Regions from separate parts of the Kitasatospora sp. NPDC101157 genome, predicted to be linked through region 3. Evidence: predicted binding sites of a transcription regulator. Region 3 holds the regulator's gene; each other region holds the start of a gene.
What was found. Region 3 encodes HrcA, which represses chaperone genes, less so after heat shock. Its sites were predicted from a motif close to TTNGCACTCNGNNNNNCNGAGTGCNAA; they were not measured.
Positions count from the first base shown of each region.

Region 1 (3,273 bases), on a different contig from region 3:
GCGGCGGGGACGAACTGCTGGTGGTCACCACGGACGAGGTGAGCGAGGCGGCGGAGCGGCGGCTGCGGGCCGTGGACAAGGGCGGCAAGCTGGCCGGGTGGCTGAACGGGCGGTGACGGGGCCGGGCGGTGACGGGTGGGGCCGGGGCCGCCCGACCGGGCCGGTGGCGCACGGGTGGCCCGGTGGCCGCGGGTCGGGCCGGTGGCGCAGGGGTGACCTGTGGCGCACGGGTGATCTGGCGGAATCTACGCGCGTAACTGTATGCTGGTTCGACTACGCCGTATAACTACCGTTAGACCACCCCCAGCATCTGCCTGACGCAGAGTTGGCGCGACCGCTCGGCGGCCGCGGTCCGGCCCCGGCCCACCAGGCCCGGCCGGCCCGGTATCTACCCCGGTCGACGCGCGAGAGGACGACTCTCGGCGCCGTCGGGGCCACCCCATGCCCTGCCGCGCTACCAGGCAGCAGGAAGGACCGACCGTGACGGCCCGCCGAACGGTCGAGATCGCCGCGGACCCCACCCCGGACACCGCTCCGGACACCGCGGCCGGCACCCCCGACAGCGCGACAGCACCGGCCAAGGTCGGCTACGGCGCGCTGCTGCGCACGCCCGGCGCCTGGACGTTCCTGGTCCCCGCCTTCGTCGCACGGCTGCCCTACGCGATGCTCAGCATGGGCATCCTGATGCTCGTCGAGAACACCTACGGCTCGTACGGCACCGCCGGCACCGTCACGGCGATCGCCGCCGTCGCCCAGGCACTGATCGGCCCGCAGACCGGGCGCCTCGCCGACCGGTACGGGCAGGCCGCCGTCCTGGTCCCGACCGTGGTGGTGCACGCCGCCTCGGTCGGCCTGCTGATCGCGCTGGCCCTCGGGCACGCGCCGGTCTGGTGCCTGCTCCTGGCCGCCGTCCCGGCCGGCGCGAGCGTTCCGCAGATCGGGGCGATGGTCCGGGCCCGCTGGATCGCCACCATCGGCGCCGAGGGCGCCTCCGCCTCCTCGGCGGCCAAGGTGAGCACCGCGTTCGCCTTCGAATCGGTGACGGACGAGTTCACCTTCGTGATCGGCCCGATCCTGGCCGCCAAGATCGCCACCTCGGTCAACCCGTCCGCCGCGCTGATCACCGAGGCCGCCCTGACCTTCGTCGGCGGCCTGGTCTTCGCCGCCCGGCGCCGCACCGCGCCGGCCCGGACCGCCCCGCAGCCCGGCGCGCGGCGCGCCTCCGCGCTGGCCTCCCCGGGCGTCCGGCTGCTGGCCGGCGTGATCCTCGGGGTGGGTGCCGTGTTCGGCGGGATGCAGGTCTCGGTCAACGCCTTCGCCGACTCGGTCGGCCAGCACGGCGCCGCCGGCACCGTGTACGGGATCTTCGCCGGCGGCTCGATGGTGGCCGGCGTGCTCTACGGCGTCATCGCCTGGCGTCGGGCCGTCCGGCACCGGATGGTCATCAGCTACGCCCTGCTGGTGGTGGGCTGCTCGACGCTGTGGGCGATGCCCGACCTCGTCACGCTGTCGATCGCCGGACTGTTCTGCGGTCTGGCCATCGCCCCGACCCTGATCAGCGGCTACACCTTGGTCGAGACCCTGGTCGAGGACGGCGCCAAGACGGAGGCCTTCACCTGGCTGACCGGTGCCATCGGCCTGGGCCTGGCCGTCGGCTCGATGGTGGCCGGTCGGCTGATCGACTCCCACGGGCCGTCCGCCGGGTTCCTGGTGCCGCTGGCCGGCGCCGGTCTGGGGCTGGTCGCGCTGGTGTCGATGCGGCACCTGCTGGTCGCGCCGGTCAGGAGCGGTCATGTGGTGGCGGGGTCCGGCGAGCGCGCCGCCTCGGCAGAGCTGGTCGGCGCGGCCAAGGGCTGAGCGATCGGTCGGACGCGGCCCGTACCGGCTCATCTCACACCGGATTCGCTGGACTGATCCAACGGAATACCGCATCATTGACCATCGTTAGCACTCATCAGGCGAGAGTGCCAGGAGGAAGACAAGTGCCCACGTACCAGTACCAGTGCACCGAGTGCGGCAACGGCCTGGAGGCGGTGCAGAAGTTCACCGACGAGGCGCTGACCACGTGCCCCGACTGCCAGGGACGGCTCCGCAAGGTCTTCTCGGCCGTGGGCGTCGTGTTCAAGGGCTCGGGCTTCTACCGGACCGACAGCCGCTCGTCCTCCAGCAGCTCGGTGGGCGCGGGTTCGTCCGCCGGCTCCTCGACGTCGTCGTCGACGTCGGGTTCGTCGAGCGCTTCCGGCTCCTCGGGTTCGTCCGGCTCGTCGAGCACCTCCAGCTCGACCAGCAGCCCGGCTCCGGCCGCGAGCTGAGCTCGGCTCCCGGAGGTTCCGGGAGCTCCTGAGGCTTCACGGGAAGGCCCGTCGGCCCCGCTTCGCGCGGGGGCGGCGGGCCTTTTCGCGTCCCGCGGTGCCCGCGTGGGGGATCTCCGTCAATTCTCGAAGGTCGGACCCACTCGTGTGAGTGTACGAAGTTGTCCACAGGGGCGGGGTTGTCCACAGGTTGTGGGAACCGGCTTTCCGGCGGTGGCACGAGCGCGCATCGTGTGGGTCACCGGGCGGTGATCCACCGCCCGGCGTCCCACCGCACGTGACGACCGACCGCACGTGACGACCGACCGAGTCCGGAGGTGCCCCGATGACGACCATGGGCCTGTCCGTTCCACTGCCCGCGCCCACCGTGCCGCCGCGGCAGGAGGTGCCGAGCTTCCCGCCGATCCGGCGGGGGTGCGGCGGGTGGCACCGCTGGCGCCGGGCCGTCCGGCGCCGGGCCGGGGTGCCCGCGCTGGTGCTGCTCGCGGTGGCCGCGGCGCTGGCGTTCGGGCCCGCGCGGGCCGGACTGCCGCCGCCCCCGGAGGGCGCGGTGGGCCGTACGGGTTGTCAATCCGGGAATCCGGAGGACCACCCGTGACCTCGGAACGACTTCGTCGTTCGAGGCGGCATGAAAGGCTTCAAGGAATTCCTGCTGCGTGGAAATGTCGTCGAACTCGCCGTCGCCGTGGTCATCGGCGCGGCCTTCACCAACATCGTCAACGCCTTCGTCAAGGGCGTGATCAATCCGATCGTCGGTGCGTTCGGGACGAAGGACCTGGCGTCCTACAGTTCCTGCCTCAAGGGGCCCTGCGAGGTGAGCGCCGCCGGTGAGGTCACGTCCGGCGTCCTCATCCTGTGGGGATCGGTCCTCAGCGCCGCCCTGCAGTTCCTGATCACCGCCGCCGTCGTCTACTTCGTCCTGATCGTGCCGATGAACCGAATGGCGGCCAGGCGCAAGACG
Region 1 covers NZ_JBIWPL010000001.1:191,451-194,723, reverse strand. The annotation lists gene ACIRVF_RS00920 (potassium/proton antiporter) at 1-116, shown strand, start outside; gene ACIRVF_RS00915 (MFS transporter) at 505-1,857, shown strand; gene ACIRVF_RS00910 (FmdB family zinc ribbon protein) at 1,983-2,312, shown strand; gene ACIRVF_RS00905 (hypothetical protein) at 2,638-2,910, shown strand; gene mscL (large conductance mechanosensitive channel protein MscL) at 2,941-3,273, shown strand, end outside.
Region 1: the regulator HrcA is predicted to act here: its motif matches at 1,945-1,971, upstream of ACIRVF_RS00910 (FmdB family zinc ribbon protein).

Region 2 (3,273 bases), on a different contig from region 3:
CTCCGAGGCCGGGATGACCACCGTCATCCGCCCGACGCTGGACTCCTTCCGCGCCGCCGGCCTCGCGTCCGCCTGAACCACCCCACCCCCGCTAGGAGAGCCATGAGCGCCAACGTCCGCATCCCCACCATCCTGCGCACCTACACCGGCGGCGCCGCCGAGGTGACCGCCGAGGGCGCCACCCTGGCGGAGGTCATCGCCGACCTGGAGCGGAACCACGCGGGCATCTCCGCCCGCATCCTGGACGACACCGGCAAGCTGCGCCGCTTCGTGAACGTGTACGTGAACGACGACGACGTGCGGTTCGCCGAGGGCCTGGCGACCGAGATCAAGGACGGCGCGAGCGTCTCGATCATTCCGGCGGTGGCCGGCGGCTGCTGAGCCGTTCCAAGGCCCCTTCCGGCCCGCTCCGCGGCCGCCCGCGCGTACGGAATTCCACTCTCCGTACGCGCGGGCGGTCGCTTGCATTTCGGCGGGAATATTCCGGGTCCAGTCGGAGTAGAGTGTGGCTCGACTGGGAACAGGGCGTCCCCTCCCGGTTCGCGGGGCACTTCGCCCGAGGGCGTCCGGACGCTGGGACCGGCCCGTCAAACATGTCAGGCAGATGTCAGAATTCCTGCGGGCATTTGGGTAATTCGTCCGCTATGTCCGGCGCGGAATGCCGAGTTCCTCCCGATTTGTTCGGTGTTGTCTCTTGACGGGGCTGCGGAATTCCCGGCGGTTGACCCTGTTGCAGAGGGCGTCGATCCGGATACATTCAGCGGCGGTCGACGTAATCACCCGCTCACGGAAGCCGTCCGGTGTTCCCGTGCGGAGGATTGCGGCGCGCACGGCTGCGCCCAGGGGGGGTTCCCCGGGCCGGCCTCCAAACCAGACCCGGGACCGCGACCTGCGGGACCGTGAAGGGCCAGCACAGCACTAGGGGAGTTCGGAATGGCTCAGGGCACCGTCAAGTGGTTCAACGCGGAGAAGGGCTACGGCTTCATCGCGGTCGACGGTGGTGCGGACGTCTTCGTCCACTACAGCGCGATCCAGATGGACGGCTACCGCACCCTCGAGGAGGGCCAGCGGGTCGAGTTCGAGATCTCCCAGGGACAGAAGGGCCCGCAGGCGGACATGGTCCGCGCGGCGGTCTGACACCTTCCGAATCTAGGAGCTCGGCGCGGCCCTCGGCTGGTGACCACTCGCTTCTCGACGGGCCCGTACGACACGCGTCGTACGGGCCCGTTCGCGTTCCCGCGGGAGTTCGCGCCGGAGTCGGTGCGGGCCCGGACGACGGCTCGCGGGTTGCCGATTGGGCTTGCACTCGACCACCCGGAGTGCTAATCATTGGCGTTAGCACTCACAGTGTGAGAGTGACAGCGGACCGGGTCGGTGAGGCCCCCGGGAGCGGCAGGGGAATGGACCTCCGCGCACCAGGGCCGTCCGTCGCGGGCACCCCTTGGTCCGAGCAGTCGACCGTGTCCCGGAGGACCACTTCTGATGGCCAAGATCATCGCCTTTGATGAGGAAGCTCGCCGCGGCCTTGAGCGTGGCATGAACCAGCTCGCCGACGCAGTGAAGGTCACGCTCGGCCCCAAGGGTCGCAACGTCGTGCTGGAGAAGAAGTGGGGCGCCCCCACGATCACCAACGACGGTGTCTCCATCGCCAAGGAGATCGAGCTCGAAGACCCGTACGAGAAGATCGGCGCGGAGCTCGTCAAGGAGGTCGCCAAGAAGACGGACGACGTCGCGGGTGACGGCACCACCACCGCCACCGTGCTCGCCCAGGCCCTGGTTCGCGAGGGTCTGCGCAACGTCGCCGCCGGCGCCAACCCGATGGCCCTGAAGCGCGGCATCGAGAAGGCCGTCGCCGCCGTCTCGGACCAGCTGCTGGCCCAGGCCAAGGACGTGGAGACCAAGGAGCAGATCGCCTCCACCGCCTCCATCTCCGCCGCCGACACCCAGATCGGCGAGCTGATCGCCGAGGCCATGGACAAGGTCGGCAAGGAAGGCGTCATCACCGTCGAGGAGAGCAACACCTTCGGCCTGGAGCTTGAGCTCACCGAGGGCATGCGCTTCGACAAGGGCTACATCTCCGCCTACTTCGCCACCGACCTGGAGCGCATGGAGGCGACCTTCGAGGACCCGTACATCCTCATCGCCAACTCCAAGATCGGCTCGGTCAAGGACCTGCTCCCGCTGCTGGAGAAGGTCATGCAGAGCGGCAAGCCGCTCGTCATCATCGCCGAGGACGTCGAGGGCGAGGCCCTGTCGACCCTGGTCGTGAACAAGATCCGCGGCACCTTCAAGTCCGTCGCCGTCAAGGCCCCGGGCTTCGGCGACCGCCGCAAGGCCATGCTCGGCGACATCGCCATCCTCACCGGTGGCACGGTCATCTCCGAGGAGGTCGGCCTCAAGCTGGAGAACGCCGGCATCGACCTGCTGGGCACCGCCCGCAAGGTGGTCATCACCAAGGACGAGACCACCATCGTCGACGGTGGCGGCGACAGCGAGCAGGTCGCGGGCCGCGTGAACCAGATCCGCGCCGAGATCGAGAACAGCGACTCGGACTACGACCGCGAGAAGCTCCAGGAGCGCCTCGCCAAGCTGGCCGGCGGCGTGGCCGTCATCAAGGCCGGCGCGGCCACCGAGGTGGAGCTCAAGGAGCGCAAGCACCGCATCGAGGACGCCGTCCGCAACGCCAAGGCCGCCGTCGAGGAGGGCATCGTCGCCGGTGGTGGCGTCGCCCTGCTGCAGGCCGGTGTCGCCTTCGACAAGCTGGAGCTGGACGGCGACGAGGCCACCGGTGCCAACATCGTCAAGGTCGCGCTGGAGGCCCCGATCAAGCAGATCGCGACCAACGCCGGCCTGGAGGGTGGCGTCGTGGTGGAGAAGGTGCGCAACCTCCCCGCCGGTCACGGCCTGAACGCCGCCACCAACGAGTACGTCGACCTGGTCGCCGAGGGCATCATCGACCCGGCCAAGGTCACCCGCTCCGCGCTGCAGAACGCCGCCTCCATCGCGGCGCTGTTCCTCACCACCGAGGCCGTCATCGCCGACAAGCCGGAGAAGGCCGCCGCGGCCGCCGGCGGCGGCATGCCGGGCGGTGACATGGACTTCTGATCCTGATCGTTCCGATCGGGTCGGTTGACTCCTCGTCCGCGTGGGCGGCTCCCTTCGGGGGGCCGCCCACGCGGCGTTTCCGGGCCGCGGGGGTTTCACGAGAGGATGGGCGGATGGCTTCCGACGACATCGAGACCGCCCTGCACAACGCGCGGGCACTGATCCTGG
Region 2 covers NZ_JBIWPL010000001.1:5,311-8,583, forward strand. The annotation lists gene thrC (threonine synthase) at 1-76, shown strand, start outside; gene ACIRVF_RS00025 (MoaD/ThiS family protein) at 103-381, shown strand; gene ACIRVF_RS00030 (cold-shock protein) at 934-1,137, shown strand; gene groL (chaperonin GroEL) at 1,483-3,105, shown strand; gene ACIRVF_RS00040 (hypothetical protein) at 3,219-3,273, shown strand, end outside.
Region 2: the regulator HrcA is predicted to act here: its motif matches at 1,300-1,326, upstream of groL (chaperonin GroEL).

Region 3 (3,273 bases):
TCCTCCTGCTCGGCGTCGAGCTTGGTGGGCGTCTGCACCTCGACATGCACTATCAGGTCGCCGCGGCCGCCCCCGCGCAGGTGGGTGATGCCCCGGCCGTGCAGCGGGATCGACTGGCCGGACTGGGTGCCGGGCCGGATGTCGACCTCCTCCAGCCCGTCCAGGGTCTGCAGCGGCACCTGGGTGCCGAGCGCGGCCGCCGTCATCGGGATGGTGACGGTGCAGTGCAGGTCGTCCCCGCGCCGCTGGAAGACGCTGTGGGAGGTCTCGGCGATCTCGACGTACAGGTCGCCGGCCGGGCCGCCGCCGGGGCCGACCTCGCCCTCGCCGGCCAGCTGGATCCGGGTGCCGTTGTCCACACCGGCCGGGATCTTGACCGTCAGGGTGCGGCGGGCCCGCACCCGGCCGTCGCCGGCGCACTCGGGGCACGGGGTCGGCACGACGGTGCCGAAGCCCTGGCACTGCGGGCACGGACGGGAGGTCATGACCTGGCCCAGGAAGGACCGGGTGACCTGGGAGACCTCGCCCTTGCCGCGGCACATGTCGCAGGTCTGGGCGGAGGTGCCGGGGGCCGCGCCCTCGCCGTTGCAGGTGGTGCAGGTGACGGCGGTGTCGACCTGGAGTTCCTTGGTGGTGCCGAAGGCGGCCTCCTCCAGGGTGATCTCCAGCCGGATCATGGCGTCCTGGCCGCGGCGGGTGCGCGAGCGCGGGCCGCGCTGGCCGGCCGCGGCGCCGAAGAAGGCGTCCATGATGTCGGAGAAGCCGAAGCCCGCCGCGCCGGCGCCGAAGCCGCCCGCGCCACCGCCGCCGCCGGGAGACAGCGGGTCGCCGCCGAGGTCGTAGACCTGGCGCTTCTGCGGGTCGGAGAGCACCTCGTAGGCGGCGTTGATCTCCTTGAACCGCTCCTGCGTCTTCGGGTCCGGGTTGACGTCCGGGTGCAGTTCGCGTGCCAGGCGCCGGAACGCCTTCTTGATCTCGTCCTGCCCCGCATCCCGTCGGACGCCGAGTACCGCGTAGTAGTCCGTGGCCACCAAATGCTCCGCTTGTTCCGCCTGTAGTAGTGCGACTGGACACCGCCGCCGGACATCCGGCGACGGCTGTTTGCTACGACTCGGCCAGGATCTGGCCCACGTACCGTGCCACCGCTCGCACCGCCCCCATTGTGCCCGGGTAGTCCATCCGGGTCGGACCGATCACACCCAGTTTGGCCACGCTCTCGTCGCCCGAACCGTAGCCGACCGAAACGACCGAGGTGGAATTCAGCCCTTCGTACGCGTTCTCCCGCCCGATCCGGACCGTCATCGCGGCGTCCGTGGTCTCACCCAGGAGGCGGAGCAGGACGACCTGCTCCTCCAGTGCCTCCAGCACCGGCTGGATGGTGAGCGGGAAGTCGTGCCCGAAGCGGGTCAGGTTGGCCGTGCCGGCCAGCATGATCCGCTCCTCGTTCTGTTCGGCGAGCGCCTCGAACAGCGTCGCCAGGACCGTACTGACGGTAGGCCGGTCGGCCTGCTCGAAGGCCGCCGGCAGGTCCTCCAGCAGGCCCGGGACGTCCGGCAGCCGCTGGCCGGCCGCCCGCGCGTTGATCCGCGACCGCAGGTCCGCCAGCACCGTCTCGCCGACCGTGCCCGGGCAGTCGATCATCCGCTGCTCGACCCGGCCGGTGTTGGTGATCAGCACCAGCATCACCTTCGCCGGGGCCAGCGCCACCAGCTCGATGTGCCGGACGGTGGAGCGGGTGAGCGAGGGGTACTGCACCACGGCGACCTGCCGGGTCAGCTGGGCGAGCAGCCGCACCGTCCGTCTGACCACGTCGTCCAGGTCGACGGCGCCGTCCAGGAAGTGCCGGATCGCCCGGCGCTCCGGAGAGCTCATCGGCTTGATCTCGGCGAGCCTGTCGACGAACAGCCGGTAGCCCTTGTCGGTGGGGATGCGCCCGGCGCTGGTGTGCGGCTGGTGGATGTACCCCTCCTCCTCCAGCGCCGCCATGTCGTTGCGGACCGTGGCCGGGGACACTCCCAGGTTGTGCCGCTCCACCAGGGCCTTGGAGCCCACCGGCTCCTCGGTGCCCACGTAGTCCTGGACGATCGCGCGCAGCACGGCGAGCTTGCGGTCGTCCAGCTGGCGGACCTCACCGGCCATGGGGCACGCACCTCCGTCTTCGCACGTTGTCCGTCTGTGATGCTGTGAGCCGCTCCTCGGACGGCCCCGACCTTGGCACTCTGCACACGCGAGTGCCAAAACCGTACCTGCCAGTGTACGGCCCGGGTCCTACCGCAGGAACGGCCCGGCCGGGGTGATCCTGCCCGCAGTTCCGGACGGCCGCCACGACACTCCGCGTGCGCGGGTGGTGCCCCGGGGCCGTCCGGGTGGCAGCATCGGAAGCGACGGCGAACGGAGGAGCAGGAGATGTCGAGCTCGGGCCAGCACACCCGTTTCGCACCCGACCGCGGTCTGACCGGCCGCATGGTCGCGACGATGTTCGTGATCGGGCTGCTGTACGTCGGTTTCACGGGCCTGCTGATCGCGCTGCTGCGCGGGGCCTGGCCGCTGATCGTGCTGATCTCGGGCGGGCTGTTCGTGGCCCAGTTCTGGTTCAGCGACAAGATCACCGAGCGGGCCATGGGCGCCCGGCCGGTGACCGAGGAGCAGTTCCCCCAGCTGCACGGCACGATCGACCGGCTCTGCGCCCTGGCCGACATGCCCAAACCCCGCGTGGCGGTCGCCGACAACGACATGCCCAACGCTTTCGCCACCGGCCGCAACCCGCAGAACGCCGTGGTCTGCGTCACCACCGGCCTGCTGCGCCGGCTCGAACCGGAGGAGCTGGAGGGCGTCCTGGCGCACGAGCTGTCGCACGTCGCCCACCGGGACGTCGCGGTGATGACCATCGCCGGCTTCCTCGGGGTGCTCGCCGGGGCGATCACCCGGATCGCGATGTACGGCGGGTTCATCGGCGGCAACCGCAACAGCAACGACCAGAACGCGGCGATCGCGGCGCTGGTCATCCCGCTGGTGTCGATGGTCGTCTACGCCATCAGCTTCCTGCTCACCCGGCTGCTCTCCCGCTACCGTGAGCTGGCCGCCGACCGGGCCGCCGCCCAGCTCACCGGCCGGCCCAGCGCCCTGGCCTCCGCCCTCACCAAGGTGACCGGGCAGATCGCCGCCATCCCCACCGAGGACCTGCGCCGCTCCCAGCCCTACAACGCCTTCTACTTCGCCCCCGCGCTGAGCGCCCGGGAGACCGCCTCCCAGCTGTTCTCCACCCACCCGACG
Region 3 covers NZ_JBIWPL010000004.1:429,053-432,325, forward strand. The annotation lists gene dnaJ (molecular chaperone DnaJ) at 1-1,031, opposite strand, end outside; gene hrcA (heat-inducible transcriptional repressor HrcA) at 1,105-2,139, opposite strand; gene htpX (zinc metalloprotease HtpX) at 2,407-3,273, shown strand, end outside.